3 regions of the Rouxiella sp. Mn2063 genome follow, and region 1 is predicted to be linked to each of the others. Evidence: predicted binding sites of a transcription regulator. Region 1 holds the regulator's gene; each other region holds the start of a gene.
The links. The regulator PhoB, encoded in region 1, activates phosphate uptake and scavenging genes when phosphate is short. The targets are predictions, from matches to a motif close to CTGTCATAAAACTGNCNNAT.
Positions count from the first base shown of each region.

Region 2: a site for PhoB is predicted at 6,114-6,133, ahead of glpT (glycerol-3-phosphate transporter). Genes of this name have one in related genera too.
Region 3: a site for PhoB is predicted at 2,287-2,306, ahead of pstS (phosphate ABC transporter substrate-binding protein PstS). Genes of this name have one in related genera too.

Region 1 is NZ_JBMOUD010000008.1:96,027-106,921, forward strand. It holds gene ggt (gamma-glutamyltransferase) at 1-1,521, shown strand, start outside; gene proY (proline-specific permease ProY) at 1,592-2,980, opposite strand; gene brnQ (branched-chain amino acid transport system II carrier protein) at 3,222-4,541, opposite strand; gene phoR (phosphate regulon sensor histidine kinase PhoR) at 4,984-6,306, opposite strand; gene phoB (phosphate response regulator transcription factor PhoB) at 6,329-7,018, opposite strand; gene sbcD (exonuclease subunit SbcD) at 7,240-8,466, shown strand; gene sbcC (exonuclease subunit SbcC) at 8,463-10,895, shown strand, end outside.
Region 2 is NZ_JBMOUD010000013.1:60,672-71,566, reverse strand. It holds gene ACL9RG_RS17415 (7-cyano-7-deazaguanine/7-aminomethyl-7-deazaguanine transporter) at 1-619, shown strand, start outside; gene ACL9RG_RS17410 (DcrB family lipoprotein) at 734-1,294, shown strand; gene ACL9RG_RS17405 (LysR family transcriptional regulator) at 1,402-2,295, opposite strand; gene ACL9RG_RS17400 (APC family permease) at 2,401-3,795, shown strand; gene aguB (N-carbamoylputrescine amidase) at 3,862-4,746, shown strand; gene aguA (agmatine deiminase) at 4,750-5,832, shown strand; gene glpT (glycerol-3-phosphate transporter) at 6,245-7,597, shown strand; gene glpQ (glycerophosphodiester phosphodiesterase) at 7,601-8,701, shown strand; gene ACL9RG_RS17375 (tautomerase family protein) at 8,767-8,970, opposite strand; gene ACL9RG_RS17370 (SDR family NAD(P)-dependent oxidoreductase) at 8,989-9,729, opposite strand; gene ACL9RG_RS17365 (LysR family transcriptional regulator) at 9,814-10,800, shown strand; gene yigL (sugar/pyridoxal phosphate phosphatase YigL) at 10,816-10,895, opposite strand, start outside.
Region 3 is NZ_JBMOUD010000002.1:56,669-67,563, reverse strand. It holds gene pstA (phosphate ABC transporter permease PstA) at 1-80, opposite strand, end outside; gene pstC (phosphate ABC transporter permease PstC) at 82-1,038, opposite strand; gene pstS (phosphate ABC transporter substrate-binding protein PstS) at 1,138-2,178, opposite strand; gene ACL9RG_RS03695 (hypothetical protein) at 2,648-4,021, shown strand; gene ACL9RG_RS03690 (HAL/PAL/TAL family ammonia-lyase) at 4,036-5,544, opposite strand; gene ACL9RG_RS03685 (ABC transporter ATP-binding protein) at 5,564-6,334, opposite strand; gene ACL9RG_RS03680 (ABC transporter permease) at 6,337-7,068, opposite strand; gene ACL9RG_RS03675 (ABC transporter permease) at 7,085-7,804, opposite strand; gene ACL9RG_RS03670 (transporter substrate-binding domain-containing protein) at 7,819-8,640, opposite strand; gene ACL9RG_RS03665 (pyridoxamine 5'-phosphate oxidase family protein) at 9,034-9,954, opposite strand; gene ACL9RG_RS03660 (glutathione S-transferase family protein) at 9,960-10,592, opposite strand; gene ACL9RG_RS03655 (LysR family transcriptional regulator) at 10,691-10,895, shown strand, end outside.

The DNA.
Region 1 (10,895 bases):
GGTTTTATGACTATCCACTTGGCGGACGGTCGCGATACGTTTATCAACTTCCGTGAAATCGCCCCGGCGGCGGCCAGCGCCAATATGTACCTAGACGCCGATGGTAATGTTAAAAAAGGCGCGAGCCTGTACGGTTATCTGGCCGCTGGCGTACCAGGTACAGTGTTGGGACTTGATACCGTGCAACACGAATACGGTAAGCTAACTCGCCAGCAGGTAATGGCACCGGCAATCAGATTGGCTCGTCAGGGATTTGTGCTGACTCGCGCCGACACCGACATTCTTGATACTACGGTAAAACGTTTTAAAGAAGATCCAGAAGCGGCACGTATTTTCCTGCGTAAAGACGGCAGTGCACTACAGCCGGGCGACAAATTAGTGCAAAAAGATTTGGCCAATACCTTAGAAGCTATCTCCCGACGCGGCCCAGATGCTTTCTATAAAGGTAAAATTCCAGCGGCGGTTGAAGCGGCGGCGAAAAAAGGCGGCGGTATTTTAACCGCCGCAGACTTTGCCAACTATAAAGTCACTGAAACCGCACCTATTACCTGTAGCTACCGCGGGTATAAATTTGTCTCATCACCGCCGCCAAGCTCAGGTGGCGTGACCATGTGCGAAATACTCAATATCCTTGAAGGTTACGACCTAAAAAGCATGGGCTTTAACTCGGCAGCCTCGATTCACTATATGACCGAAGCAATGCGCCACGCCTATATGGACCGCAATACCTTCTTAGGCGATCCGGCCTTTATTAATAACCCTGTCGACCACTTGCTGAGCAAGAGCTACGCGGCCGAAATCCGTAAGAAAATCGAAGCGGACAAAGCCACGCCATCGACTCAGGTTCAGCCCGGAATGGAACCTCACGAGAAACCAGAAACCACCCATTATTCTATCGTCGATAAAGCCGGGAATGCCGTTTCCACCACGTATACCGTCAACGGCCGCTTCGGTTCAGTGGTGATTGCACCGGGCACCGGCTTCTTCCTCAATGACGAAATGGACGATTTCACCACCAAAGTCGGTGAAAAAAATCTGTATGGATTGGTGCAAGGCACACGTAATGCTATCGCCCCCGGTAAGCGCCCACTATCATCAATGAGCCCGAGTTTAATCACTAAAGACGGTAAAATCTTTATGGTTCTGGGCTCTCCAGGCGGTTCACGCATCATCACCATTACCTTGCAGACCGCACTGAACGTGATTGATTACGGCATGGCACCGCAAGAAGCGGTTAACGCTCCGCGCATTCATCACCAATGGTTGCCAGATGAAGTCTACTATGAGCAACGCGGCGTCTCAGCTGACAGTCTGAACCTGCTGCAAAAAATGGGCTACAAAATGGTTGAGCAAACCCCTTGGGGCGCGGCTGAGCTGATTCTTGTGGGATTAAAAGGCATGTCTGGCGTTGTCCCTGCCAACTCAGGTAATGACTCCGCAGTATCCGGTTTAGTGCGAGAAGGTTACTTCTACGGCGCGAATGACGTTCGTCGCCCGGCTGGCGCGGCTATCGGTTATTAATACATTGATTTAAAATGATAAAAAAGGGTAAGCAAGTGCTTACCCTTTTTAATGCCAGTAAAGAGGAGCGTTAAGCTCTCTTCCTGCGCTGCATGATCCAATAACTCACGACGAGCAGCAGCACCCAAACAATTCCGGCGTATAGCGCCACGCGGGTATCTGGGAAATAGCCAATCAGACCAATAATAAAGAACAGGAAAATAATACCAATGACCGAGGTGAAAACCCCGCCGCGTAATGGGAAAGCCAGCTCAGCCGCCTGTTGACGGCTCAACGAACGACGGAAGCCAATCTGTGAGAACAGGATCATAATCCACACCCACACCGTAGCAAAGGTCGCCAGCGAGGCAATCACTAGGAACACGTTCTCCGGCATAATGTAGTTGAGGTAAACCGCGACTAACATCGCGGCTAGCATCACCACGACTGAGACCCAAGGAATGCCATTTTTCGACACTTTGGTGAACATTTTTGGCGCCTGTCCCTGCTCCGCCAGGCCGTGCAACATACGCCCGACACCAAATACATCACTATTAATCGCTGAAAGCGACGCCGTAATGACCACAAAGTTGAGAATACCGGCTGCCGCCGTGATCCCCAAATGCTGGAAGGTCAATACAAACGGACTGCCCTGATTGCCCACCTGATTCCAAGGGTAGATACACATAATCACAAACAGTGTGCCAACGTAAAACAACAAGATACGCCAAGGCACTGAGTTGATAGCTTGCGGAATGGACTTCTTCGGATTATCGGCTTCACCCGCGGTAATACCGATAATTTCAATGCCGCCGTAGGCAAACATCACCATTTGTAGCGATAGAATCGTCCCTAACCAACCATTGCTAAAGAAGCCGCCGTTGCTCCACAGATTATGAATTCCCGTTGGTTGCCCGGCGTTACCAATCCCCCAGAAGATAATGCCGAAACCGGCCAGAATCATCAAAATGATGGTCAGCACTTTGAACAACGAGAACCAAAACTCCAGCTCGCCGAATACCTTGACGCTCAGCAGGTTAATACCACCAATAATCAATACCACGCTTAATACCCAAATCCAGTGCGGTACGCCGGGGAACCACAGCCCCATATAGATACCAAAAGCGGTAACATCGGCGATCGCCACGATCAGAATCTCGAAGCAGTAACTCCAGCCGGTAATATAACCAGCGATAGGTCCAAGATAGTCTTGTGCATAGCGAGAGAAGGAGCTGCTTTGCGGGTTATTAACCGACATCTCCCCCAGCGCGCGCATGATAATAAAAGCGACAATGCCACCGACAATATAAGCCAGTAACACACTCGGCCCCGCCATCTTGATGGCATCTGCCGATCCATAAAACAAACCGGTGCCAATAGCAGAACCTAGCGCCATAAATCTTATGTGCCGAGCATTTAATCCGCGTTTTAATTTGGGTTGCTGAGGGGTGACATCTTGCTGATTACTCAATGGGTGCATCCTGCCTCCGGTTTAACTGATTAATTTTCAAGACCAGATTGTCTGGATTAATGGCAGATGCTAGCAGGCCACGAGAAGAATTCTGTGACCAATTCGTTAAATCTCTTAACATGTATATACAGATGCTGTCGAGTTCACATAAACAACAACCGAATCCCTTCTCCATGAAGTGATTCGGTTGCGGCGTGGCATAAAGGCGGTGAATACCCCGTCATACTTGAAGCACGACGGGGATATTGACTTACTGATGCACTGATACACTGCGCGGGCCAGCCGTGCGGTCATAAATACCAATCACGACGAGTACCAGCAACGTAGGTGGCAACCAAGCCAAGCCTTGTTCTGCTAGCGGCAGCTTATCGACCCAGAGCGGTAGCAGCGCTTTAAAGGCTGACGCTTTAATTGCATCGATAATCCCGAACAGCAAACTGACCAACATGACAGGGGCGACAATACGTGAGCGGTTATTCCACCAACGCAGCGTGAAGCTCAATACCACCAGCGTAATACACGGAGGATAAATACCGGTCAGCACTGGAATTGATACCTTAATCAGTTCACTCAGTCCCAGATTTGAGACCACCATAGAGAACAGACCTAAGATAAACACCAGGGAGCGGTATGACAGCGGCAGGTGCAGAGCGAAGAACTCCGCGCACGCACAGGTCAGGCCAACCGCCGTTACCATACAAGCGATGAAGATCAGTGCGGCCAGGAAGAAGCTGCCCAATCCACCAAAGGTATGTTGTACATATGCGTGCAAGATCACCGCACCGTTTTGCGCATCAGGTACCAGACTGGCGCTATCCTGGCCCAGTTTAAACAGGCTCAAGTACACCAGCATCAAACCCGCACCGGCAATCAGCCCTGCCAAAACGGTATAACGAGTGAGCAACTTCGCTTCGGTTACGCCACGAGAACGCGCCGCGTTAACAATCACGATACCAAAGACCAGTGCGCCCAACGTGTCCATGGTCAGATAGCCGTTAACAAAGCCATTAGAGAAGGGATCGTTTTGATAAGCTGGCGTCGCGGCAATTTCTGTTCCGGCAGGCCACAGAACGGCAGCAATACCCAAAATAGCCAAAGCAACAATTTTCAGTGGCGCAAGGATATGACCCACGGTATCCAACAAACGGCCAGGATAGAGTGAAATCAAAATGACTAACGCGAAATAAATCAGGCTATAAATCAGCAGCGGCAGTGCACCATCGCCGGTTAGCGGAGCAATCCCCAACTCGAAGGATACTGTCGCTGTACGCGGGGCTGCGAAGAGTGGGCCAACGGCTAAATAACACACCGTCGCCAGTACTAAGCCTGCGGTACGGCCAATCGGTGAACTCAAGCCATCAATGCCGCCGCCAACACGCGCCAGCGCAATCACGGTCATGACGGGCAAGCCCACTGCGGTGATCATAAATCCGGCAGCTGCCCACCAGACATTCTGCCCGGCTTGCAATCCAACCATCGGTGGGAAAATGATATTTCCCGCCCCGACGAATAACGCAAAGGTCATGAAACCCAGCGCCCAAACGTCCTTACTTGTTAATCGATAATTCATAATTGGTGCCGTGTTACCTGTTCAAAAGGATAAAACGCCTGGTGACGATTATCATCCACTGTCTAAAAGGATATGCCCAAGTTACTTCGGATGCAGAAGGCTATGTTCTTAGGGAGCTCTGTTTTTATGGAGCTATATAGCTATAAAGCCGTACAGATATGCAGGAAGTGTCGGGGAGCAACGGCGCTTAAGGTAAACGTTTATAGTGCGGAAAGGCAAGGCTGGATCATAAAAGCAGAGATTTCCACTGCACAATTATGCAGAATCAGTAATTAATGCCAGTTAAATCAAAAAACACGCCATTTGATGTGTATTATTTTTGAGCAATGATGAGCGTGTTATGCGCTAAAAAACGAAAAAGTGCGTGAAATAACCAAAAATTCAGCATTTCACACACTTTTATGATGCCTTTAAACGGTAACTTTCCGCTAAGTCGTGGAACTTATTTATTCTTAACGAAAATTTCAGCTTGTTGTGTATGAGGCACAATAAACCGCTGCGGCAAGGTAAAGGTGAAACAACTGCCGACGCCCATTTGGCTGATAATATCCAACCGAGCATGGTGATGACTTAGCGCATGCTTCACGATTGCCAGCCCCAATCCACTGCCTCCGGTTTGCCGCGAACGTGCTCTATCGACTCGGTAGAAACGTTCGGTTAAACGTGGGATATGCTGTGCTTCAATGCCGGGTCCGTTATCTTTTACTTCGAATTTAGCGCCCTGCGGTGTTTGCTGCCAACTCACCTCAATGCGCGTGCCTTCTGGCGTATGATTCACCGAGTTATAAACCAGATTGGAAACAGCACTTCGCAACTGGTCATTGTTGCCAAATACCTTGAGCTGGTTATTAACGGTAAAGACAATCTCGTGGCGACCTGAACTTAACGTCTGTGCTTCACGCTCGATCATGCCTAACATTACCGGAACATCGACTCGCTCATTCAAATCGATATTAGTGGCCGCTTCAATTCTCGATAAGGTGAGCAGTTGCTTGACCAACCCATCCATTCGTCGCGTCTGTTCTTGCATGGTATCTAAGGCTTTACTGCGGAAAGGCTCTTCGAGCTTCGCCTCCACCATCATTTCTAAATAGCCTTGCACCACGGTTAGCGGGGTACGTAATTCGTGACTAACATTAGCAAAGAAGTTGCGCCTAGCTCCTTCTAACTGATGCATTTGTGTCACATCACGCGCCACCATCAACAGCTGACCTTCAGAATATGGCATGACACGGAACTCAACATGATGCTCATTATTGAGCTGCAAATTCAGCGCTCGGCTAAAATCACGACTCTGTATCCACAAACGAAACTCAGGATAACGCACCAGATTGAAGATATGCTGGCCATTATCTTCCGGCCAACGAAAGCCCAGTAATACCTGCGCCAGTCCGTTACACCAGAAAATATTGCCCTCTTCCGTGGTCAGCACCACTGCATCAGGCAAAGATTCAGCCCCGCTGCGAAAGCGCTTAATCAGCAACGCTAATTCACGGCGACGACGGCGATTACGCATCTGCATCTGGTTTAGACCATAAAACAGCGGCTCCCAGCTCCAAATCCCGCTAGGCGGCGTAATGCTGCGATCCAGCCACAGCCAATGAGAAAGTTTTAGCTGGTTATAGTAGTTCCAGCCCAGTGCCGCAAATACCGACACTAAGAGTAGATAAGGGAGATGGCCAATAAAAATGGCGAGAATAAACGCAGGTAAGCAAAATAAAAACAACTCACCCGCGAGGCGCTTCCATGATAGGCGTTCTAACACACGGTTTCCCCGTAGAAACTAATCAATAGCGCGTTGAAAAACGGTACCCGGTTCCGCGAACGGTTTGGATCATCCGGTCGTGACCGCTCACTTCCAACGCTTTGCGTAAACGGCGGATATGTACATCGACTGTACGATCCTCCACATAAACGTTAGTGCCCCAAACATTATTCAGCAGCTGCTCACGGCTATAAACGCGTTCAGAATGCGTCATAAAGAAATGAAGTAGTTTAAATTCGGTAGGCCCCATGTCAAGCGCCTGCTCATTAGCAACCACTCGGTGAGAGGAAGGATCAAGGCTTAAACCTTGCATATCGATCACTTCTTCAACAGCCATTGGGGAAATACGACGCATCACCGCTTTAATACGCGCCACTAATTCTTTCGGAGAAAACGGTTTGGTGATGTAATCATCCGCACCCACTTCCAAGCCGCGAACCCGATCTTCTTCTTCGCCACGGGCGGTAAGCATCATGACCGGGATCTCCCGTGTCAACGCCTCACGTTTAAGATGTTTAATAAACTGAATGCCAGAACCACCAGGCAACATCCAGTCTAGCAAGATGAGTTCAGGGAAGGGTTCGATTAAACGGCTGACAGCAGAGTCATAATCTTCTGCCTCTACGGCGTGATAGCCATTTTGCTCTAATACAAAACACACCATCTCGCGGATTGGTGCCTCATCTTCAACAACTAATATGCGTCTTGCCATCGTGGAACCTGCCAATAAGTTAGCGATCTTTATTTGATTGCGAGCAACATTATGCGTCAGTTTTGTGACATATTTATGAAAATCATTACAAGCCGAAGTTAAGTGTAGTAAACATGTCTGGCTTGCGTCATACAAATATCATTTCCTGATTTTTCAACGACAACCACCCAATACGACGTTTATAATTAACGACACTATTTTCCTCTAACCATGAGAACGCGATGCGCCTGATTCATACTGCCGACTGGCACCTCGGCCAATACTTTTTCACCAAAAGCCGAGCGCCAGAGCACCAAGCCTTTTTACGCTGGCTTATCGAGCAAGTTGAACAGCATCAGGTTGATGGCGTTATCGTCGCCGGCGATATTTTTGATACCGGCTCGCCGCCTAGCTATGCCCGTGAATTGTATAATCGCTTTGTAGTTGAGCTACAACGCACCGGCTGCCAGCTCATTATTTTGGCGGGTAATCATGATTCCGTCGCCACGCTTAATGAATCTCGTGAGCTGCTCTCTTGCCTCAATACCAAGGTTATTGCCACCGTCAGCGACGATTTATCGCAGCAAATTATGGTGCTCAATAACCGCAACGGCCAGCCGGGGGCAATTGTCTGCGCCGTGCCATTTTTACGCCCGCGCGACCTGCTTGCCAGTCAGGCGGGACAATCGGGTAATGACAAACAACTGGCCTTGCAAGAAGCCATTGCCGCGCACTACGCCAGTTTGTACCAAGCGGCGCTGGCCGAGCGCGAACGCCTGGGGGTTGCGCTACCGATTATCGCCACCGGCCATCTGACCACCGTTGGTGTCACCACATCCGATTCAGTACGTGATATCTATATCGGTACGCTGGATGCCTTCCCGGCACAGGCGTTTCCCCCAGCCGATTACGTCGCACTCGGCCATATTCATCGCGCGCAGTGCGTGGCCAAAAGCCAGCATATTCGTTACAGCGGCTCGCCAATTGCCCTAAGTTTTGATGAGTTAAACAGCCCCAAAAGCGTCTATTTGCTGGAGTTTAGCCAGAATGCGCTGAGCACCGTAGACGCGCTGCCCGTGCCGACTTACCAGCCGATGCAGATGATCAAAGGAACTTTGGCCGATATTGAGCAGCAATTAGCCGCTTTCGCTGGGAAAGAGGACGACAAAACCGTCTGGCTGGATATCGAAGTGGCGACCCAGGATTATCTCAGCGATATTCAACGGCGCATTCAAGCGCTCACCGCCGATCTGCCGGTAGAAGTGGTGTTGCTGCGACGCAGCAAAGAACAACGACAAAACAGCCTGCAACAGCAGGAAAAAGAGACGCTCACCGAGTTAAGCGTGAGCGAGGTGTTTGAACGCCGATTAGCGCAGGAAAACAGCGACACGGAAAATCGTCATGACCGGATGCGTACCCTGTTTGCCCAAATCGTTGAACAGGTTGCCAGCGGCGAGGATGCCCAATGAAAATTTTGAGCCTGCGTTTAAAAAATCTTAATTCACTGGAAGGCGAATGGAAAATCGACTTCACCGCCGAGCCTTTTGCCAGCAACGGTCTGTTTGCTATTACCGGCCCGACCGGCGCGGGGAAAACCACTCTGCTCGATGCCATTTGTCTGGCGCTCTATCACCAAACGCCGCGCCTTAACGTGACACCGACGCAGAATGAGTTAATGACGCGTCATACTGCTGAATCACTGGCAGAAGTAGAATTCGAAGTCAAAGGCGTCGGCTACCGTGCTTTTTGGAGCCAGCGGCGGGCAAAAATGTCGCCAGACGGTAATTTACAAGCGCCAAAAGTTGAGCTGGCGCTGCTGGCAGACGGCAAAATTATTGCTGATAAAGTCCGAGATAAGCTCGATCGCATTGCCGAACTCACCGGGCTGGATTTTGGCCGCTTCACCAAATCGATGATGCTATCGCAGGGACAGTTTGCCGCTTTTCTCAATGCTGATGCCAATGATCGTGCCGAACTGCTCGAAGAGTTAACCGGTACAGAAATCTACGGCCTGTTGTCCGAACGCGTATTTGAACAAAATAAAGAAGCCAAAATTACGCTCGATGGCTTACATCAGCGCATGGCCGGTATCGAACTGCTGAGCGAAGAACAGCGCCAAACGCTGGAAACAGAATTAGCCGCGCTGAATACCCAGGAATCGAACCTCGGCCAGCAGGCGCAGCAGCGTCAACAGGATCTTAACTGGCTGCAACAGTGGCAGCAGGTGCAACAAAAGCATCGCCAATCACAGCAACGTTTAACGGCGGCAGAACAAGAAAGCGCCGCAGCCGCACCACAGTTACAACAACTGGCACGTAGCGAACCGGCAGAAAAACTGCGGCCACTGCTCAGTGAACGTCAGCGCAGCGTGCAACAAACCCAGCAATTACAGCATTTACTGAGCCAATTAACCCAGCAACAGGCGCAACAGGTTGCTCAAATGACGCCGCTGAATCAGGCGTTGGAACAGGCGCAAACGGCGCGACAGCAACAAATACAACAGCAGCGCCAGCAACAGACGCTAATTGAAGAAAAAGTGTTGCCGCTGGATAGTGACATCGCGCAACGACGTAAATTGCAAGCTGATGCTCAGCAGTCGCTAGCCCAGCAGGCAGAACAGATAAAAGAGCAAAACGCCGCGCAGGAACAGCTTGCCGCAGAGCGCCAAAAGCTTGATGCACTCAACCTTCAGCATCTGGCCAGACAAAACACGCTAACGGCAGCGTTAGCCGCTCAACAGCAGCAACAGGCTGAGCTGGAAAAGCAACATCCGCTGGCGACATTACAGCAGCAACAAGCCGAACTGGTGCAGCTACGCCCAGTACGTCAGCAGCTGTTTTCTCTCTCGCAGCTCTTTGCACCGCTGAACCGCCGCGTTGCACAACAGAGCCAGGATATTGCGCAAAATCAGACGCAATTAGCGCAAGAAGAGCAACGGCTGGGTGAGATTCGCCAACAGTGTCAAAAGCAGCTGGAGCACCTCAACGATGTGAAAGCGCGGCTGAAAAGTGAAGAGTTGATTGTCAGCCTCACGGCTGAACGCGCTAATTTGCAAAGCGGCCAAGCCTGTCCGCTGTGTGGCTCAACATCGCACCCGGCGATTGACAGTTATCAGGAGATAAAACCTTCTGAAACCGCGCAACGGGTCGAGAAGATGCAACAGGAGTTCGACGCTATTAAAACCAGCGGTATTGAGCTGGCCGCCAGGATCAAAAGTCGCAAAGAGCAGCATTCGCGCCTGCAAGCCCAGCTGGAGCAAGACCAGCAGCAGTTAACTACCCAGTTGGATAGCTGGCAGCAGCTCAGCGCCCCGCTAAAGCTCACCTTTGGCTTAGCGGATGCCGAGCAGATTTCGCAATGGTTAGCAGAGCTCGACCAGCAAGAACAACAGTTGCAGGCGCTTATCAGCCAACATGAACAGCTGTCTCGCAGACTGCAACAGGCCAAAGATGCGGTCAATCAAGCGTCGAGCGAACAGCAGAAAGTCCAGCAACAAAGCGCGTTGCTAGCAGAGCGATCTACGCTGACGCAGCAAAATCAGGCGAAGCTGCAAGAGCAGCTAACACACCTGCAAACGCAATTTGCTGAAGGTGAAAAAACGCTGGCTGAGCTAAACCGTCAGCGCCACGAACTGTTTGATGACCGCCAGGTTGCCCAGGTACGTGAACATTTACATCAACAGCAGCAGGCGGCGGAAAAAACGGTAAACGATGCGGCTGAATCGCTGCATAAAGCGCAGGAGCAACGCGACAAGCTGACCGGTCAAGTTGTTAGCACACAACAGCAAAAGTTGCAGGCTACGGAGCGTTTACAGCAGGCAGAAACTAGCTGGCAACAGGCGCTAAGCGCCAGCGAATTTGCTGATGAAGAGGCGGTGAAACAGGCTCTGCTTGACGAT
Region 2 (10,895 bases), on a different contig from region 1:
ATTCCATATTGCCATCATTACGTCTAGTAACTATCTGGTCCAGCTTCCGGTATCGGTATTTGGCTTTACCACCACGTGGGGCGCATTTACCTTTCCGTTTATTTTCCTAGCGACTGATTTAACCGTACGTATCTTCGGCGCGCCATTGGCCCGACGCATTATTTTGTCGGTAATGGCACCAGCGCTGATTATTTCTTACGTTATCTCTGCGTTGTTCTATCAGGGAGAATGGCAAGGTTTTGCCGCGCTCAGCAGCCTGAATATCATGGTCGCCCGCATCGCCATCGCTAGCTTTATGGCCTACGTTCTCGGGCAAATCCTCGACGTTAACGTCTTTAACCGTCTGCGCCAGTTGAAAACCTGGTGGATTGCGCCAGCAGCAGCGATGTTCCTGGGCAATATTAGCGATACGCTGGCCTTCTTCTTTATCGCTTTTTATAAGAGCAGCGATGCGTTTATGGCGCAACATTGGGTAGAGATCGCCTTAGTGGATTACAGTTTCAAATTGTTAATTTGTCTGATTTTCTTCCTGCCGATGTACGGTATGCTGCTTAATATGCTGTTAAAACGCTTGGCACAGTCTGGTCATCACAACGAGGTTCAGTTGAGTTCACACTGAAAGCCATAACTGGCTTGCTTTTCGTTGGTGAATAGGGTGCCATTACAGCCGTAAGCTCAATGCCATACGATACGTAGCAGTACGTGCCGTTAAGTGAAATATTAAGGAACTCTAATGCGTAATCTTGCCAAATTCATGGGTATTACTTTGCTGGTTGCCGGGCTGGCAGCCTGCGATGGCAAAACGGATGATAAAACGGCCCCTGTTGATAAAGGTGCCAGCGCAGCAGCTGCCACACAGCCTATTAGCCTGCTCGACGGTAAAGTCAGCTTTACTCTTCCTCAGGGGATGAGTGACCAAAGCGGCAAGCTGGGAACGCAGAGCAATAACATGCATGTCTATGCTGATAGCACCGGACAAAAAGCAGTGATCGTCATTGTTGGAGACAACACGTCTGACTCACTGGAAACGTTGGCAAATCGCCTGCAAGCCCAGCAGCAAGAGCGCGATACCAACCTGCAAGTGGTGACCAATAAGTCAATTCAGGTTGATGGTCAGACACTGCAACAGCTCGACAGCATCATTAATGCCGGAGGAGAAAAAGCGTATTCTTCCGTCGTACTGGGTAAGATTGATAATCAATTGATCACGCTGCAAATCACTCTGCCAGCTGACGATCAGGCTCAGGCACAAGCTGGCGCTGAAGCGATTATCAGTACGCTGAAAATTCAGTAAGTTAATAGAGGTCAGTTAGTGCTCACTAACTGACCTGTTTCATAACCCCCCTTCTAAACTCTACCCACGAATCCAGCCAACTGCACAGGCAGATAAAGGGATAATGCTTAGTCCAGATTGATCGCTTTTAACTCGCTGATGAGCCAATGGAGAGCCGGTTGGTGATCGTACAAACTGTGAGTGAGCAATTCCAAATCGTAGGATGGACTACCCGCCGGTAAATCCAACACACGCAGCGGTAACATTTGCTCTAACTCCCTGGCTATACGGTAGGGTACGCACATCAAATATCCTGACGCCACCGCAACCCGTCCACCGACGGCATAACTTTGTACTACCGATGCCAATGGCCGGTACATGTGCTGTGCCAATAACCAACGGTCGATGTGATCGGCACCGGAACTGACCGCAGGTAAGTGAATCTGTGGCTCAGAGGCTAAATGCTGCATTTTTAACTGCTGCGGCAAATCTGTTCTCTCTTTCGCGGCAATGGCAACAAAATGGTCGGAAATCAGTCTGTGCCGGTTAAAGTAATGCGGAATATGCTGCAAGCTATCGACCCCAATAAAAGCATCGAGTTGCCCCATCTCCACACGATCCAATTTTATCGTTTCAGACAAAATATCAACCGATAGCCGCACATTTGGCGCATTTTCTTTAAATCTTGCCGTCAGAATCGGCATGCACATGAATTCAAAATAGTCGACGGCTCCAACATAAAACGTATGCGCCGTCGTCGCCGGGTCGAAAGGTTGTGCGCCAAGCGTCGCGACTTTCAATGTTTCCATCGCTCGCTCTACCACAGGGATAATCGATGCGGCATAAGGCGTCGGCTCCATCCCATTGCGGGTACGCACAAAGACTTGATCGTTAAGCTGCTCTCTTAAGCGATTAAGCGCATGACTGAATGCCGACTGGCTGAGATTTGCCTTACGAGCAGCTCGGGTGACGTTCTTCTCACGCGCGAGGATGGGCAATAGGCGGAGCAGGTTGAGGTCCATAACAATTATGTATTCTGTGCATAGTAAAATGATAACAATACATTTCATTCATTATCATCGCTATCTATATACTCAAATTAAGGTAGAAATCATGCAGAGGCCCTTATGAGTGGACAAGATACGAAGCAACAGATCGGTGTCGGTAGTCTGACGATGTTTATGATATGTGCAGTGATTGTGCTAGATACGTTGACTGCATCCGCGGCGATTGGCCCCTCGGCTTTTGCCTGGTGGGGGATCATGTTAATAGGTTTTGTTCTTCCCTATACCTTAGTTGTTACTGAGCTGGGCACTACCTGGCCTGCCGAGGGAGGAATTTATGACTGGGTGAAGCGTGCCTTTGGCGATCGTATGGCAGCAAGAACCTCTTACTTATACTGGATCAATGTCGGTCTGTGGATGCCTTCGGTGTATATCCTGTTTGCCGGGACATTCGCCTCACTGTACTGGCCGGGAATGAATATTAACTGGCAAATTCTGATGTGTCTGGCCCTTACCTGGCTAACGGTATGGTTCTGCAATATTTCAACGACGGTTTGTATTAGCATTGCCCGCTGGGGAGCCTGGGCCAAGATTATTGTCATTGTCACTCTGGGCATCGCAGGAATTAATCAAGCCATACAGCACGGCTTAGCGAATGACCTACAGCTACATAATCTGATCCCACATTTTAATGAAGCCAGCCATTTTCTGCCGGCAATCATTTACAGCCTGCTTGGGCTGGAATTAGTTGCTTGCATGGGCAAGCTCATTAAAAAGCCGGAAAAAACCATGCCGCGCGCGATGCTAGCCGCCGCGTTATTGATTGCCCTGCTCTATCTCTTTGGCACCCTTGGTATCCTTGCTGCGCTACCCGTGGATAAAATCAGCTTAGTTTCCGGCATTATTGATGCACTAAAGATTCTGTTTGGTCAGAGTCTCGCCTCAAAAGTGATGCTGAATATCTTGTGTCTGCTGACGCTTTTTACCTTTATCAGCAATATGGTTACCTGGACTTCTGGTTCAAGCCGTGCGGCGGCAGAAGCGGCGCAAAGCGGCGACCTGCCAAAACCGTTGGGGAAACGCAGTAAAAAATTTGATACTCCGGTGGGCGCAAACATCGCAACAGGTCTTGTCTCAACCTTGGTTATCCTCTGTTACAGCCAGTTCGCCAGCGGCAATAATGATTTGTTCTGGTTAATCTTTTCTTTCTCGAGCTGTATCTTCCTGCTGCCCTATTTTTTGTTATTCACTGCCTGGTTCTGGCTGCGTTATTCGGCACCACAGGTGCAACGTCCTTATCGTGTACCAGGCGGAAAACCTGGGCAGTGGTTAGTCGTATCTCTCGGTTTACTGTTTATACTTCAAGGAGTGGTGCTGTTTATTTTCCCGGATTTACTTGAGGGAAAAATAGAAGCCAAGCATAGTCTGCCGATTATCACGGGGTTGGCGGTCACACTATTGATTGGTGAACTGTGTCTTCTACGATTTCACAGAAAAACGCTGAGAACCGGCATATAATCGGGATCATTTTTGCACCCATTTAGATAAACAAACTCCAACCTTTTATAATTTCAGGAGATTTCAATGAGAAATGTCACCGTCGCCGCCACACAAATGGCCTGCAGCTGGGATCTGGACAAAAATATTGTCAATGCAGAACGACTGGTACGTGAGGCCCACGCCCAAGGCGCGCAAATTATCCTGATTCAGGAGCTGTTTGCTGCCCCTTACTTCTGCATTGATCAAAGCCCAGAACACTACGCGCTGGCGCAAGAAGTTGCCACCAGCCCGCTGATTAAACACTTCTCTGCGCTGGCTAAAGAATTAGAAGTCGTATTGCCGCTGAGCTTGTTTGAAAAGGCTAACAACGCCTATTACAACTCTCTGGTAATGATTGATGCCGACGGCAGCGTGCTGGACACCTACCGTAAGACCCATATTCCAAATGGCCCGGCTTATCAGGAAAAACAGTTCTTTATTCCTGGCGATACCGGTTTCAAAGTGTGGAACACCCGTTATGCAAAAGTTGGCGTGGGTATTTGCTGGGATCAATGGTTCCCAGAAACCGCACGTTGCCTGGCATTGCAGGGTGCGGAAGTTATCTTCTACCCAACGGCAATTGGCTCTGAGCCGGCTTATCCAGATATCGACAGCCAACCACACTGGACTCGTGTACAGCAAGGCCATGCAGCGGCAAACGTGCTGCCAGTTATTGCCTCTAACCGTATCGGTACCGAAGCGAGCAAGTATATCGACAGCCTGGAAATGACCTTCTACGGTTCTTCGTTTATTGCCGATCAGACCGGTGAGCTGGTGAAACAAGCTAACAAAACTGACGAAGGCGTGTTGGTTCATACCTTTGATCTCGATGCTATCGCCGCTCAGCGTGCCGCTTGGGGCCTGTTCCGCGATCGCCGTCCAAATATGTATGGTGCGATTGCCTCCTCTGATGGCACCACGCGGAGCTAAGCCATGTCACAGGTTACGACACCTCATCAAGACGGATTTATGATGCCAGCGGAATGGGCACCTCAGCAGGCCGTGTGGATGATTTGGCCCTATCGTACCGATAACTGGCGTGCCAACGGCGCGCCAGCACAGCAGGCGTTTTCTGCTGTTGCGGCGGCGATTGCCCAAACGACACCGGTGCTGATGGCAGTACCCGCCACCGAAATGGAGAAGGCGCGTAAAACGATGCCCGCTTCGATTACGCTGGTTGAAATGGCAAGCGATGATGCATGGATGCGTGACACTGGCCCAACCGTGGTGGTCAATCCACAAGGCGAACGCCGCGGCGTTGACTGGACATTTAACGCCTGGGGCGGAAATCTTGGTGGATTATATTCACCTTGGGATCAAGATCAGGCCGTAGCGGCACAAGTGCTTGAGCACCACGGTTTTGCTCGCTATAGCACCGACCTGATACTGGAAGGCGGTTCTATCCATGTGGATGGTGAAGGCACCTTGATGACCACCGCAGAATGTCTGCTCAATGCCAATCGCAACCCTGAACTGACTCAGGCGCAGATTGAGCAGAAATTGAGCGACTATCTCGACGTACAAAACTTCATCTGGCTACCAGATGGCGTGTTCAACGACGAGACCGACGGCCACATCGATAACATGTGCTGCTTTGTGCGTCCGGGTGAAGTCGCGCTGCATTGGACTGACGATCAAAACGATCCGCAGTATGCACGCTCGGTTGCCGCGCTGAATATTCTAAGCGCGACAAAAGATGCCAAGGGACGTAGCCTGAAAGTATGGAAACTCCCTGCGCCAGGCCCGCTTTACGCCAGCGCAGAAGAAACACTGGATGTGCAGGACGGTACGGCGGTTGAACGTAACGAAGGTAACCGCCTGGCGGGTTCTTACGTTAACTATCTGATCAGTAATAAACAGATTATTTTCCCATTGCTGGACGCACGCACGGATGGCGAAGCCGAAGCACTGTTCCGGGAAATGTATCCTGATTATCTGATTACCGGCGTCCCTGCGCGGGAAATTCTGCTTGGTGGTGGCAATATTCACTGCATTACTCAGCAGATCCCAGCGTAAAAATAAGTCCAGATAGCCGCCTGTTCATTGGACAGGCGGTTTTTCAGCACAGCCGCCTGGCTCTGATCATCAAACATAAAGCCCCTTCAGCAATCCCATATCACCTAGCGACCCACCGATAAAACGTTACACTCAGATCATAACAATTCGAGCAGAAACGAAAAAATAAAGCCAACAAGTAAAATAAACTGCCAAAATGTGATCTATGACCAGTAATTCCTGCTGATACACATTTCAATCTGTAAATTATTCCCGCAAAATTCGCATCTAAATTCATATAATTGTAACAAATATGTCATCTATCACAGTTCGTATGCGCGCATATCACTAGTCTTACGCTCGTTATAGAACATGTGACCTCAGCTCGTTTTCACCAGTGACATTGATTGACTCATGCCATCGGAGGCATTTCATGCTCAGTATCTTTAAACCAGCGGCTCATAAGCCACGCGTGGCAGATGCCCACGTTGACCCTCTCTATCGTCGTCTGCGCTGGCAGATATTTATGGGTATCTTCTTCGGCTATGCCGCCTATTACCTGGTTCGTAAGAACTTTACGCTGGCAATGCCATACCTTATCGAGCAAGGTTTTACCCGCGGCGATCTTGGACTGGCACTCTCAGGGATCTCTATCGCGTACGGGATCTCTAAATTTATTATGGGATCGGTCTCGGATCGCTCCAACCCGCGTATCTTCTTGCCTGCCGGGCTCATCCTCGCCGCAGCAGTCATGCTGTTTATGGGCTTTGTACCTTGGGCAACCTCCAGCATCGCGATTATGTTTGTCCTGCTGTTCCTATGCGGTTGGTTCCAAGGGATGGGCTGGCCGCCGTGCGGACGAACTATGGTTCACTGGTGGTCGCAGAAAGAGCGTGGCGGCATTGTTTCGGTGTGGAACTGCGCGCATAACGTCGGCGGCGGTCTTCCTCCTCTGCTGTTCTTACTCGGTATGGCATGGTTCAACGATTGGCACGCCGCGCTATATATGCCAGCTTTTGCTGCCATCCTGCTGGCGTTATTCGCTTTCGCTACCATGCGTGATACTCCGCAGTCTTGCGGTCTGCCACCTATCGAGGAATATAAAAACGATTACCCGCCAGACTACAATAAAGACGTCGCAGAGACAGAGCTGACCACCAAGCAGATTTTCATGCAGTACATCCTGCCAAACAAACTGCTCTGGTATATCGCGCTGGCGAACGTTTTTGTCTACCTGCTGCGTTACGGCATCCTCGACTGGTCGCCAACTTATCTGAAAGAAGTGAAACACTTCGCGCTGGATAAATCTTCATGGGCGTACTTCTTGTACGAATACGCAGGTATTCCAGGCACGCTGCTGTGCGGCTGGATGTCGGATAAAGTCTTTAAAGGCAATCGCGGCGCGACCGGTGTGTTCTTTATGATTCTGGTGACCATTGCCACCATCGTCTACTGGCTTAACCCGATTGGCAATCCAGGTATTGATATGGCCTGTATGATCATTATCGGCTTCCTGATTTATGGCCCGGTCATGCTGATTGGCTTACATGCGTTGGAATTAGCACCGAAGAAAGCAGCGGGTACTGCCGCGGGCTTTACCGGTCTGTTTGGTTACCTTGGTGGCTCGGTCGCCGCAAGCGCCATCGTCGGTTATACCGTTGACTATTTCGGCTGGAATGGCGGCTTCTTGGTAATGATCGCCGGTTCCATCTTGGCGGTATTCCTGCTGCTGTTAACCATGCTCAGTGAAAATAAGCACAAAGCTAAACTCGCGAAAGGAGCCTAAATCATGCAACTGTTCGTTAAAACTACCGTAGCCGGGTTAATGCTCGCCGCCGGTTTCGCCAGCGCGGCTGGAAACGCCGCTGACGCCAGCCAAACGGCAGCTGAACATCAAATCGTTATCGCCCATCGCGGGGCAAGCGGTTATCTGCCCGAACATACTCTGCCAGCCAAAGCGATGGCTTATGCCCAAGGTGCCGATTACCTTGAGCAAGATTTAGTGATGACCAAAGATGACAGGCTGGTGGTGCTACACGACCATTTCCTCGATCGCGTCACTGACGTTGCCGAGCGTTTTCCTCACCGTGCCCGTAAAGATGGACGCTACTATGCTATCGACTTCACTCTGGCCGAGATCAAATCGCTGAAGTTTACCGAAGGCTTTGAGATTAAAGATGGCAAGCGGGTACAAACCTATCCGGGCCGTTTCCCGATGGGTAAATCTGATTTCCATATTCATACCTTCGAAGAGGAAATCGAGTTTATTCAGGGGCTGAACCACTCCACCGGCAAAAATATCGGTCTTTATACCGAAATTAAAGCGCCGTGGTTCCATCGCAAAGAAGGTAAAGATATTACTGCCCGCGTGCTGGAAGTGCTCAAGCACTACGGTTACAACACCAAAAGCGACAATGTTTATCTGCAATGCTTCGACCCAAACGAGCTTAAGCGCATTAAAAATGAGCTGGAGCCGAAAATGGGGATGGACTTGAAACTGGTTCAGTTGATTGCCTATACCGATTGGGATGAAACCCAAGAACAGCGCGACGGCAAGTGGGTTAATTACGACTACGATTGGATGTTTAAGCCGGGGGCGATGCAGCAAATCGCTAAATACGCCGACGGTATCGGGCCGGATTATCACATGTTAGTCAATAAGGATTCGACAGCGGATCGCGTTGAGCTAACGTCCATGACTGCCGATGCTCACGCCAGTCATTTAGTGGTGCATCCTTATACCGTACGTGCCGATGCACTTCCGCCTTATGCCAAAAGTGTTGATGCGCTGTACGGTATTTTGTACCAACAGGCGCATGTTGACGGCTTGTTCACCGACTTCCCAGATAAAGCGGTGAGCTATTTGCAGCAACATAAAGCGCAGCAATAACAGCTAGCGAATAAAACGGGCGGAGTTTTCTCTGCCCGTTTCTACTCTGCAACAACCAATAATGCTTACTTCCCTCTGGCGCGCACTGCCGTCAGCACTTCCCCACCGACACCCCAGTTATCCGTATCCACTTCATCGATAACTACAAAGGTTCTGTCCGGCGACTTACCTAAAACCTGCCACAGTAAATCAGTCGTTCCTTCAATCAGCAGGCGTTTTTGCTCAGCGCTAACCCCTTCACGCGTCACACGAATATTGACGTAAGGCATAATGTATCCTCAATCCTTTTACCAAGTGCCGGAAGACGAACCACCATCGACATTCATCACTAACCCGGAGGTATAGCTTGAATCCGTCAGGTACAGTACCGCATCAACAATATCTTCGGCCTTGCCAATCTCACCGCTGGCAGTCAGTGATTTCAGCGCGGCAAGGGTTTCTGGTTTACTGCCGTGCAGTGGCGTTGCAATGATGCCCGGTGCAACGGCGTTGACTCGGACATTAGAAGTAGAAAGCTCGATAGACAGCGCGCGTGTCGCCTGATTCAGCCCGCCTTTGATCAATACTGGCAGCAACGCGGGGACCTTACGGTTTGGCTGCATACCCAGCGATGCGGTAATGGTGACAATATGTCCGTCTTTATTGGCAGCCATATGGCGAGCGGCTTCTTGTGATGGATAGAAAAAGCCTTTGATATTGGTGGCAACAATCGATTCCAAATCGTCTTCGCTGTACTCCACCAGCGGCTTGGCGATAAATATTCCGGCATTGTTGATCAAAATATCTACCTTGCCAAAAGAGTCGATGGCCGTGGCAAATAATTTACGCGCCGTTTCAGGGCTAGCGATATCTCCCGCTACTGCAACAAACTTGCCTTTCGTTTCCCCGAAAGCCAGCGCCGCCTGATCAAGACGTTCCTGGGTGCGAGCATTACCGACCACATTATAGCCACGCGCCAAATAGGCTTTGGCAATAGCAAAACCGAGCCCGCTAGATGCACCTGTCACAATGACTGTTTTATTGCTCATCGAAAAATTCTCCGTTATCCCCGGACGCCTTGCCCGGCAGTGGAGAGACTCTACAATTCGATGCGTATTGGAAAAATTAGGTATATGTTATTTGAATTGATACATCAGGTAATAAATCAGGCCAATATGACCCGTTATTTCGACGATCTTTTACTCGGCAGTATTGAATTATTCTGTCTCGCGGCCGAAAAAGGCAGCTTTAGCGCCGCCGCCAATCAGGCTGGCATTACACCCGCTGCCGTCAGTCGTTCCGTGGCCCGGTTAGAAAAACGCTTAGGAATTCGTCTATTCACCCGAACAACCCGCCAAATGCGTCTCACCGATGCCGGACGTCGTTATTTTGAGCAGTGCCAGCAGGCACTGTCGCAACTGGTCGAAGCGGAACGCCATGCAACAGGTGAACAAATCACCCCTAGCGGGCTGTTAAGAATTAGCGTCCCCACGCCTTACGCTCACTCTCGCCTGCTGCCTCTATTGCCACAGTTTCGTCGACAATATCCTGATATTGAAATCGATATCCATATCAGTACCCGCAATATCGATTTCGTCGAAGATCAGTACGATCTGGTGATTCGCGGGCGAGATCCCAAAGATTCGACGCTCATTGCCCGCAAGTTAGAAGAGGCGGAGTTAGTTGTCGTGGCCTCACCACAGTATCTGCATACCGCCGGAATACCGCAAAATATTGAAGATTTGCAGGCCCATCATTGTATCCAGTTTGAGTTACCCAGCTCCGGTCGCAGAACGCCATGGTTATTCAATATTGCCGGTAAAACGCAGGAAATCACAACAGCAGGCGGGTATACCTGTAAAGAGGACTATCTGGGGATTGTGACGCTGGCGCGCGCCGGTGCCGGCATCGCACAAAGTTATCGTTTCAGCGTACAACGCGAGCTGGAAAGCGGGGAGTTAGTTGAATTATTACCACAGTTTGGTGGCTGTTCTCGTCCCTTTATCCTTCTTTACCCACAGAATCGCCACTTACCGCAGCGGGTAAGAGCCTTTATCGACTTTGTGGTTCAACACGTTGGTCAGGGGCAGAAAAAACGATTTTTTGATAACTCACAATGAGCGAGGCCAAGCGCCTCACTCATTGAAATATGTATTACCTGGCCACGGTAGAATGGCTAAATACATCTTACGCAGATAATGCACCACGGCATCAT
Region 3 (10,895 bases), on a different contig from region 1:
TTTTTCTGCCGACGCCACGCTTGACGTTTGCGGCGTGAAATCAGCAACGCGTCATTACTTTGCATATCCAGAGTGGTCATCTTAACGTCCCTCTTTCTTGGCTAAGCGCAGGATCATCAGTTTTGATAACGCCAGAACGATAAAGGTAATCACAAACAGAATCAGCCCTAACTCCATCAATGCACTGGTATGCAGAGGAGACGCCGCTTCAGCAAATTCGTTGGCCAGCGCCGAGGTAATGCTGTTGCCCGGTGCATACAGCGAGGCGCTATCGAGCTGGTAGGTGTTACCGATGATAAAGGTCACTGCCATGGTTTCACCCAGCGCGCGACCAAGACCGAGCATAATGCCGCCGATCACGCCGTTTTTGGTGAACGGCAAAACGATACGCCAAATCACTTCCCAAGTAGTGCAACCAATCCCGTAGGCGGACTCTTTCATCATCACCGGGGTTTGTTCGAACACATCACGCATCACCGAAGCAATGTAAGGGATGATCATAATTGCCAGAATCACACCAGCGGCCAGAATACCGATCCCAAAGCCTGGGCCTGCGAACAGGTCACCTAAAATAGGGATGCTAGATAACACATCGCCTACCGGAGCTTGAAAATAGGTGGCAAACAGCGGAGCAAAGATAAACAGCCCCCACATGCCATAAACGATACTTGGAATTGCCGCCAGCAGTTCAATGGCAATACCCAACGGGCGTTTTAACCAGTTAGGTGCTAATTCAGTAAGAAACAGAGAAATACCAAAACTGACCGGCACAGCAATCAGCAGAGCAATGATTGAGGTAACGATAGTGCCGTAAATCGGAACCAGCGCACCAAATTGCTCGTTAGGCACATCCCAGGTTTTGTTCCACAGGAAGGAAAAACCGAATTTTTCCATGCTGGGCAGAGAGGCGATGAACAAGGAGACAATAATGCCACCCAGTAACAATAGCGTAATCAGCGCCGCCAGTTTAACCAGCGCGCCGAAGATGATGTCACCATTTTTTCCTGGTGCTTTAATTGACGGCTTATATTCAGCCATACGACTCTCTTCTTATCAGATTAACTTGCCCTCGGGCAGAAAATAACCAGAGGGCAAGGTGTGCAGACAGATACTTTATATCAAGCCGGTAGTCACAGACTAGTAGAGCGATTTACCGCTGCTGTCTTTGACATTGCTTTTCCACGCAGCATGGATTTGATCAACCACTGATTGTGGCAGCGCAGCGTAATCCAGGTCGGTAGTCAGCTTGGCGCCATTTTTGTAACCCCAGTCGAAGAACTTCAGCACTTCAGCGCCTTTCGTCGCATCTTGCTGCTGTTTGTAGACCAGAATGAAGGTAGTAGAAGAGATTGGCCACGCGTTGTCGCCTTTCTGGTAGGTCAAGTCCTGAGCGAAGGATTTGCTCCAGTCAGCACCTTTCGCAGCTGCACTGAATGCCGCTTCAGTTGGAGCAATGGCTTTGCCATCTGCATCAACCAATTTGGTGTAAGTCAGGTTGTTTTGTTTAGCGTAAGCGTATTCAACATAACCGATTGAGCCTGGCAGACGTTGTACGAATGCGGCAACACCGTCGTTACCCTTGCCGCCCAGACCGGTAGGCCAGTTAACTGTGGTGCCAACACCGATGTCTTTTTTCCAGTCAGCGTTAACTTTAGACAGGTAGCTGGTGAATACATAAGAAGTACCAGAACCATCAGCACGGCGAACAACCGCGATGTTAGTCGATGGTAATTTTACGCCTGGGTTGAGTTTAGCAATTGCCGCGTCATCCCATTTTTTGATTTTGCCCAGGTAGATATCACCCAGAGTTTTACCATCCAGCGTCAGTTCGCCAGATTTGATACCAGGGATGTTAACAGCCAGTACCACGCCGCCGATCACGGTTGGGAACTGGAACAGGCCATTTTTTTCCAAATCTGCATCGCTCATTGGCGCATCAGATGCACCGAAGTCTACAGTTTTAGCGATGATTTGCTTAACACCACCAGAAGAACCGATACCCTGATAGTTTACCTGGCTACCGGTGGCTTTTTGATAGGCATCAGCCCATTTAGCATATACCGGAGCTGGGAAAGTACCGCCTGCACCTGTCAAATTAGTTGCTGCAAATGCAGACATTGCTGTTAAAGAAAAAGTCGCTGCCACAATACTTGCGACGGTTGTACGCATCAGTTTCATGTTCCACTCCTAGTGGTTATTATTTGATTCGACTCGCGTCGAAGCTTGAGTAAAGTAGTTTGGCACACGAGGAAAATAGGACAATTTGATGACAGTAAAATGGTAGTTATATGACAGTTTTATGACACAGCTCACATTTTAATCAACTCGGGCATAAATCATCCATAACGCAAATATCCCCCAGTAGGCCTCGAGTCCCTCCTCCTCTTACGGCGTTAAGCAGCACCAGAATAAGTGTTAAGGCGGCTTTGCAAATTATTTACCCATTCCCTCACAGAATTGACACTAAAAAAGATGCCATGAACTACATTCATTCGCGTGTTATCCCCCTTCATATTTAGCAAAGGAATCGCTGATGAACAAAGTCGTTTTAGTACCCATCCTTGCTTTAACTCTTTTCAGTTCAATTAGTTATGCTAAAAACAGCAATTCAATAAATTCATTAAACGTTAGAGATCAGGATCATATTGTGGTTCTGAAACAAATAGATGGTCAGCTTGGTATCAGTAATTTTAGTTACAGTGATATCAAACAAGGTCAAAAAAATACCGATGATACTTTAGCGAAATTAAACGCCAGAATTAAAAGCCTGGAAGAGTCGATAAACACCCTGAGTAAAGACAACACCTCGGAAATAAATGACAAGATAAAAAGCATTAATGAGTACACGCAAAAACAGTTTTCTGAACTACAAAAACAGATTGAGGAATTAGGTAAAGGTAAGGACAGCTACCAAAAAGAGATCGGCACGCTGCAAAGCCAGATAAAAGATCTGAGTAAAAATAAGGAGGACGATAAAACGCAGATTGCTGCCCTGCAAAAGCAAATAGACGATTCAAGTAAGGGTAATGAGGGCTACAAGAACCAGATAGCCACACTGCAAAGCCAGATGGCAGAGTTAACCAAGAGTAATGACGGCTATAAAACCCAAATTGGCACATTGGAAAGCAAAGTGAAAGACTCGGGCAGCAGCAGTGACGGTGATAAAAAACAGATCGCCGCATTACAAAACCAAATGACGGAGCTAAGCAAAAGTAATGACGACTATAAAAGTCAGATTGCGGCACTACAAAGCAAAGTCAACGACTCGGGAAAAGGCAGCGATAGCGATAAGAGCCAGATCGCCGCACTACAGAGTCAAATGAACGAACTGAGTAAAAGCAATGACAGCTATAAAAATCAAATTGCCGCGCTACAAAGCAAAGCTAACGACACCAGCGGTAACGATAGCTATAAAAGTCAGATTGCCTCATTACAAGGCCAGATGAACGAGCTGAGTAAAAGCAATGACAGTTATAAAAGTGAAATTGCCGCGCTGCAAAGCAAGGCTAATGACACCAGCGGCAGCGATAGCTATAAAAGCCAGATCGCTGCTCTGCAAGGCCAGATGAACGAACTGAGTAAAAGCAACGACAGCTATAAGAGCCAAATTGCTTCTCTGCAAAGTAAGGCCAATGACACCAGCGGCAGCGATAGCTATAAAAGCCAGATCGCTTCATTACAAAGCCAGATGGATGAGCTGAGTAAAAGTAACGACAGCTATAAGAGCCAAATTGCTTCTCTGCAAAGTAAGGCCAATGACACCAGCAGCGCCGATAGCTATAAAAGCCAGATTGCCTCGCTACAGAGCCAAATGAGCGATTTAAGTAAAAGCTACCAAAGCCAGGTTTCTTCGCTGCAAAGCCAGCTGAGCGCTTCAGGTAGCAGCAGCGATGGCTATAAAAGCCAAATCGCCTCGCTGGAAGGGCAGATCAGTAGTTTAAATAGCACCAACTCAGGTTGTCAGAGTCAGATTGCTTCTTTAGAAAAGCAGGTGAGCGACCTGAACCAAAAGGTTAAGTAGCCCACCTGATAGGATTAGGCAGCAGGAATCAATGCATCCTGCTGTCTGATTAATGACACCGTAGCTTTGATTTCTGGCGCTAACCAGCGGTCTTGCGTCCAAGGTGCCACCAAAGTGCGCAAGGCTTGCCAGACTTGGCGCGTACCCGGTGCCAGTTTCTCATTATCAAAGAACTCATACGCCTGCGCAGCCAGCAAGTACTCAATCGCCAGAATATTGTAGAGATTATCAATAAGCTTGAGCAGTTTGATAGCCGAGTTGGTTCCCATGCTCAGATGATCTTCCTGCAATGCAGACGTCACAAAGTTATCCAATACGGCCGGTTGCGCCAGTTGACGGTTCTCGCCACATAGCGAGGCGGCGACATATTGCGCGATCATCATGCCCGAGTTTACCCCCGGCTCGCTGAGCAAGAACGGCGGCAATCCGCTCACTAACGGGTTAATCAGGCGGTCGAGGCGACGCTCGGCCACGCTGCCCAATTCGGCTAAAGCAATCGCCAAAGCGTCAGCGGCCATCGCCACGTTTTCACCGTGTGGGTTAGCTTGCGATACCACGCGCCAGTTTTCACTATCGCCCAAGACCAGCGGGTTATCGGTCGCTGAACGTAGCTCGATATCCACTTGCCCAATCGCGTAATTAATCTGGTCACGGCAGGCACCGTGGATCTGCGGAATAGAACGAATACTCAGCGCGTCCTGGGTACGGATGCCTTCGCTCTCAGCAATAATCTGGCTACCGGCTAATATTTGGCGTAAGCGCTGGCCAACCAACTGAATACTGGCGCTTGGTTTCAGCGCCAGGACTTCCGGGTCAAAGGCCACGACTTGCCCACGCAAGGCTTCAAAACTCATCGCACCGGTCACATCGGCCCAATCGGCCAGACGAGTCGCGTCATCGAGCGCTAACGCGGTTAATCCAGTCATACATGGCGTACCGTTGACCAGACTCAAGCCGTCTTTAGCCGCCAGTGGACAAACTGACAGCCCTTCAGCCTGCAACGCGGCGCTGGCCGCAATACATTGCCCTTGGTAATCCACCTCACCCATACCAATCAGGCATAAGGAAATGTGCGCCATATGGCTCAAGTAACCTACCGAGCCTTGAGAAGGCACCACTGGCGTAATGCCATGATTCAACAAATCTAGCAGCCCTTGCACCAGCACCGGGGAAATACCGGATTTGCCCTGCGAATAGTTCGCCACCGCAGCACACATAATCGCGCGGGTTTGCTCAACCTTCAGCGGTTCACCCACGCCACAAGCGTGGCTCATTAGCGTATTGCGCGACAGCTGACTTAATTGGTCATCTGGCAAAATGATATTACACAGCGCACCAAGCCCAGTATTAATGCCATAAGCCCGCACACCCTGCTGCTGGATACGCGTGACGATATCCCGTGCATTACGAATACGCGCCCACACTTCCTCGCTCAGCGATAAGCGCGCCTGGTAACGCGCCACGGCTGCCACATCTTGCCAGCGCGGAGCCTGGCTTGCCCAAACGATATCTTGTGACTTCATATTATCGATGCCCATTCTCTTAATGATGGCTTGAAATAAACTGACTAAAACGTTCGGACGCCTGCGCGCCAAAGAGATCCTGCGGTGCGCCCTGACAATCAATATTGCCTTGGTGCATAAACACCACGCGGTTAGAGACGTTACGAGCGAAGCCCATTTCATGGGTTACCACCAGCATGGTGCGCCCCTCTTCTGCCAGACTGCGGATCACTTTTAATACTTCGCCTACCAGCTCTGGGTCCAATGCTGATGTAGGCTCATCGAACAGCATGACTTCCGGCTCCATCGCCAATGCACGGGCAATCGCCACACGCTGCTGCTGGCCGCCAGAAAGCTGTGATGGATAATAAGCCCGGCGCTCATAAAGGCCGACGCGCTGTAATAGTTTTTCTGCCAGCTCGATACATTCCTGGCGCGGACGTTTAAGCACGTGCAGCGGCCCTTCAATGACGTTTTGCAACACCGTCATATGCGACCACAGGTTGAAGCTCTGAAACACCATGCCCAAACGGGCGCGAATGCGCTGAATCTGCTGAGGATCGGCAGCCGCGGTGCGGCCATTAACGTGGGGTTTCATTTCGATTTTTTCGCCTGCAACCCAAACCGTGCCGGCATCAGGGGTTTCCAGCAAATTAATGCAGCGCAAAAAGGTACTCTTGCCTGAACCACTGGCACCAAGGATAGAAATGACATCTCCTCTGCGAGCGTCCAAAGAGATGCCTTTCAGCACCTCGTTATGACCAAAGGATTTACGGATATCCGTCATCGACAGCGTAACAGGTGATGTCATGGTTAAGACCTCTCAGCAGATTGTGGTTCAGCAACAGCGGTAGCAGGCGTTGGTCTTTCATTTTTCGACAAGTAACGCTCAAGCAGTTGGAAAGCTTTGATCAATACATAGTTGATCAGCAGGTAAATCACCGCCGCACAGATAAAGACTTCCAGAGTGCGGTAGGTTTCCTGAATAATTTTTTGTGCCACGCCAGTGACTTCCCATACGGTAACCAAGCTGGCAAGCGCGGTAGATTTGACCAATAGAATGGCTTCGGTCGAGTAAGCGGGTAACGCATAGCGCAACGTAATGGGCGCAATAATGCGGCGCAGCAATAACCAGCGCGACATACCGCAGGCCAGACCGGCTTCAATTTGACCCTGCGGAATTGACTGTCTCGCACCGCGTAAGATTTCTGCCGTATAAGAGGCAGTACACAGCGCCAGTGAGAAAATCGCACAGAAGAAAGGTTGTTTGATCACCGGCCAGATAAAGCTTTCGCGAATGACGGCAAATTGGCCTAAACCGTAGTAAATCAGGAATAACTGAATCAGCAGCGGTGAGCCACGAAATACCAGAATATAGGCTTTAGCGGTCATACGCAGAACGCGCCATTGGCTTAGGCGCATCGCCAAAATCCCTAATGCAAAGATCCCACCGAGGATAAAGGAGCAGAAAAAGAGTCCCAGCGTGGTCGGCACGGCGGCCGCCAACTTGAGAAAAGTACTGGTCAAAAAGGTTATATCAATCATTATCTCTCTCCCGCCCTTATTTGCTGCTACCCGGCTGACGAGCGAGCGAACGGTTCATTCGCTCTTCAGCACGGTTAAAGAGGACATTGGAAAAACTGGTGAGCACCAGATAAAGCACCGCACCAGCCACAAAGAAGGTGAAATACTGGCGGGTTGAACCGGCAGCCATCTGGCTGGCGCGCATGATCTCAACAATCCCGGTGACTGAGATAAGCGCGGAATCTTTCAAGCTCATCTGCCACACGTTGGATAAGCCGGGCAGCGCCAGGCGGAACAACTGAGGGATGGTGATATGGCGTAGGATCAGGCCCTTGGGCATGCCAACCGCCATCCCTGCTTCAATTTGACCACGAGGAATAGCCAGTAATGCAGCGCGATACACCTCGGCCTGATAGGAACCAGAAATCAGCCCAATGGCCAGCGCCCCCACAAAAAATGGCGGCAACTGAATAAAGCCATCAGCGCCGAACCATTTACCAATTTCGGTCAAGACGCCTGAACTGCCGAAGTAAAACAGATAAATAATCAGCAATTCGGGAATACCACGAAAGATCACTGAATACCCTTCAGCCACACCACGCAGCATGCGGCTGGAGGATAATTTGGCAGAGGCGACCAGGCCACCAAACACGGCCCCAATAAGCAAGGCGCTGACGGTTAATAACAGGGTGGTTAACGTCGCCGCCAGCAACATGGATGACCAACCATCATCACCAAAACCAAATAATGACAACATGGCAAACCCCTTAATTATGGTGTGACGTCTGTTTTAAACCACTTCTCACTCAGCGTTTTCACCGTGCCATCGGCAATTGCCGCTTTGAGTGCAACGTTCAACTTCTCGCGCAGGTCAGCATCGCTTTTTCTCACACCAAAGGCTTCAACGCCGCCAAGCTCGGTGCCTTTGAGTTTCGGCCCCATGTAATCAAGGTTTTCATAGCCTTTGCTGGTGATCATCGATTGCGAAATGGTTTCATCATCCAAGACCGCATCGATACGCTCAGTTTGCAAATCCAGGAAAGCATCTGCTGAGGTGCTGTATTGACGAATAGTCGCGATGTCGCTGAAATATTTATCGAGGAAGGCGTTATAGACGTTACCGGTAGCAATACCGATGGTTTTGCCTTTTAACGCAGTACGCAGGGCAGCTAGCGCCTGTTTATTTTGATCCGCAGTACCTGAAATAGTCAGCGCCGGTGCATCCGCTTTCGGCGGCGGCAGCAATTGACCTTTCAGGCTAACGAAAGTGGCCGGAGTCGACGCATAAGGAATAGTGAAATCGACCTGTTTTTCACGATCTGGCGTAATCACGATGGAATCCATGATCACATCAAATTTGCCGGCTTGCAGGCCAGCAATCATGCCATCCCAGTTCTGCACTACGATGGTGCATTTGATTTGCATGCGTTGGCATAGGTTATCCATCAGTTCTGGTTCAAAACCACCGATTTTTCCACCCGGTAAGGTGATGTTCCAAGGCTGGTAAGCCCCTTCAGTGGCAATAGTGATGGACTTCCACTCTTTGGCTGTCGCGGAAAAGGCCAGGCCAAGCCCCAGAGCAATGCTTAACATGTTGCGTAGCACTAATTTAGTACGTTGGTGTTCATTTCTCATACATCCTCCGTAAAACCGCATCATCATAAATACTTGTCTATACAACCAATGCAATAAAAATGCCAACAGAACTCGCGAAACAACATTAATATTTATTGATTTAAAATCAGTTGGTTATGATTTTTATTGTTATGGAAATGTTATATGCAATCACCACTATATGAAAATCGAGATGTATATACAGGTAGAAACATGAATTCTTTGGTGCAACGCACAAAATTTGTGCATGACGAGTGAAAACAATAGATGGACGGCGCAAGCGAGCTCACGACAATAAGAAAAAACATCGGTGTGCAAGGTGGGACGAGAACGTCCCACGAAGATTTTACTTAGGGGAGACTATTTTAGTTTTTACGCTGGTGTCCACAGGCCAGTAGCCAGCGTATGGGGAGAGTAGTCGACGTTCTGAGCGCGAAGTGGAAAAGCATTAACGAATCGCCATGCGCGTTCAATATCAAAGCGCCAGTAGCGTTCAGCTCCCTCGACCCACTGATTATCAGGGCTTTGCTGCCACAACACTTGCGTTGTCCCTTGCAGATGCAGAACATCCCCGCGCTCAAAATCAATAAATAGCATCGCCGCTCGTGGCTGTATCAATAGATTACCAAGAGTATTCATATAGCGATTGCCACGAAAATCTGGGATCCACAACGTATTGCCCGCCAGATAAACAAATCCCGGCCGCCCACCGCGATGAGAAATATCGACGCCACCCTGTGCAAGTTCCGCCTGCGAACTGCTGGCGATAAAACAGGTATCGGCATGGCTGATTAATTCCCTCGCGGCCACGTCCAAATGAGCTAATCGTTCAATAGTGACCGGGCCAGGCTCCACCGCCGACAAATCACGAACCTGAATATATTTGGGGCAATTACCGAAACTCTGGTTCACCGCAATTTCAATGCGATTTTTGTCAGTGCGGCTAATCACTCCGTTGGCACGGTTACGTCGCCGGTTGCTAAAATCTAACCCTAGCAGCCCCACCGATTGACCCGGCACCAGCGCTGCCTGCGCCGGATCCTCCTCCCAACGGCGGGCGCTAATCCGCAGGTGGCCAGCGTCAGGCGTACGCATAAACCCCGGCGGGCCGCTAAATACGGTGGCAACTGGCCACTGTTCGTCATCAAGGGTGCCGACAAACACATAGCGCAGTCCAGCGAAAAATTCGCGATGCTGGTCAGGCATTGCCGAATAGATATTGCCACCGACCTCACTAAAACCGGCCAGCGCCTGTGCTTGTAACTCACCTTGATGGAACGAAGCCCGTTGCATGGTGATTAGACTTTTGCCGGGATAGGCAATGCAGGCATGGCAAAGAAGCCCGGCAGAGCTTGAATACGGCTCACCCAACGGCCAATAGCCGGATAACTATCCAAGGAGACTCCGCCTTCTGGCGCGACAGCCACATAGCTATAGCAAGCAAGATCGGCAATGGTCGGTTTATCGGTCGCCAAATAGTGATGCTCGCTAAGATGCTGTTCCATCAACGTCAGCAAACGAGCCGACAGCGTTTGTGCAAAAGCGAGCGGTTCGTCAGTACCAAATTGCATCACCATACGGCATGACGCCGGGCCATAACGCACTTCCCCCGCGGCTTTGGACAGCCATGCCTGTACCTGCGCGGCTGGCACCGCCTCTTCCGGCAGCCAGTGGCTTCCCGCCGCGTAGCGTTTCACCAGATAAACCATAATGGCGTTGCTATCCGTGAGCACCTGTTTAGCATCGACCAGCACCGGTATCTGACCAAGCGGGTTCAGTTGCAGATATTCAGCACTTTGCCGCACGCTGGCAGGCGCATCGACAGTTTCATAAGGTAAGTTCAGCATCCGCAGCAATAACGCCACCCGGTGACAATGGCCAGAAAGGGCTGTTGCATACAATTTCAGTGTTGGTGCATTCAGTGGTGACATCACAATCTTCCTCCAGGTTTTCTCGCATCATACTCTTGCAACTTCGCTTATAAATCAGGCAATGTGGAAATTGATAATTTCAATTACTGGAATAATGTATGGATCGCTTGGATGAATTAGCCATCTTTGTTGAAGTGATTAAACAAGGTAGTTTAGTTGCGGCAGCACACAAATTGCGGCGTTCAGCCCCGGCGATGACCCGCGCTATCGCCTCACTTGAGCAACGCTTTGGCGTGCGCTTGGTAGAGAGAACCACCCGGCGTCTGGCGGCAACTGAAGCAGGATTACGGCTGATGGAACGAG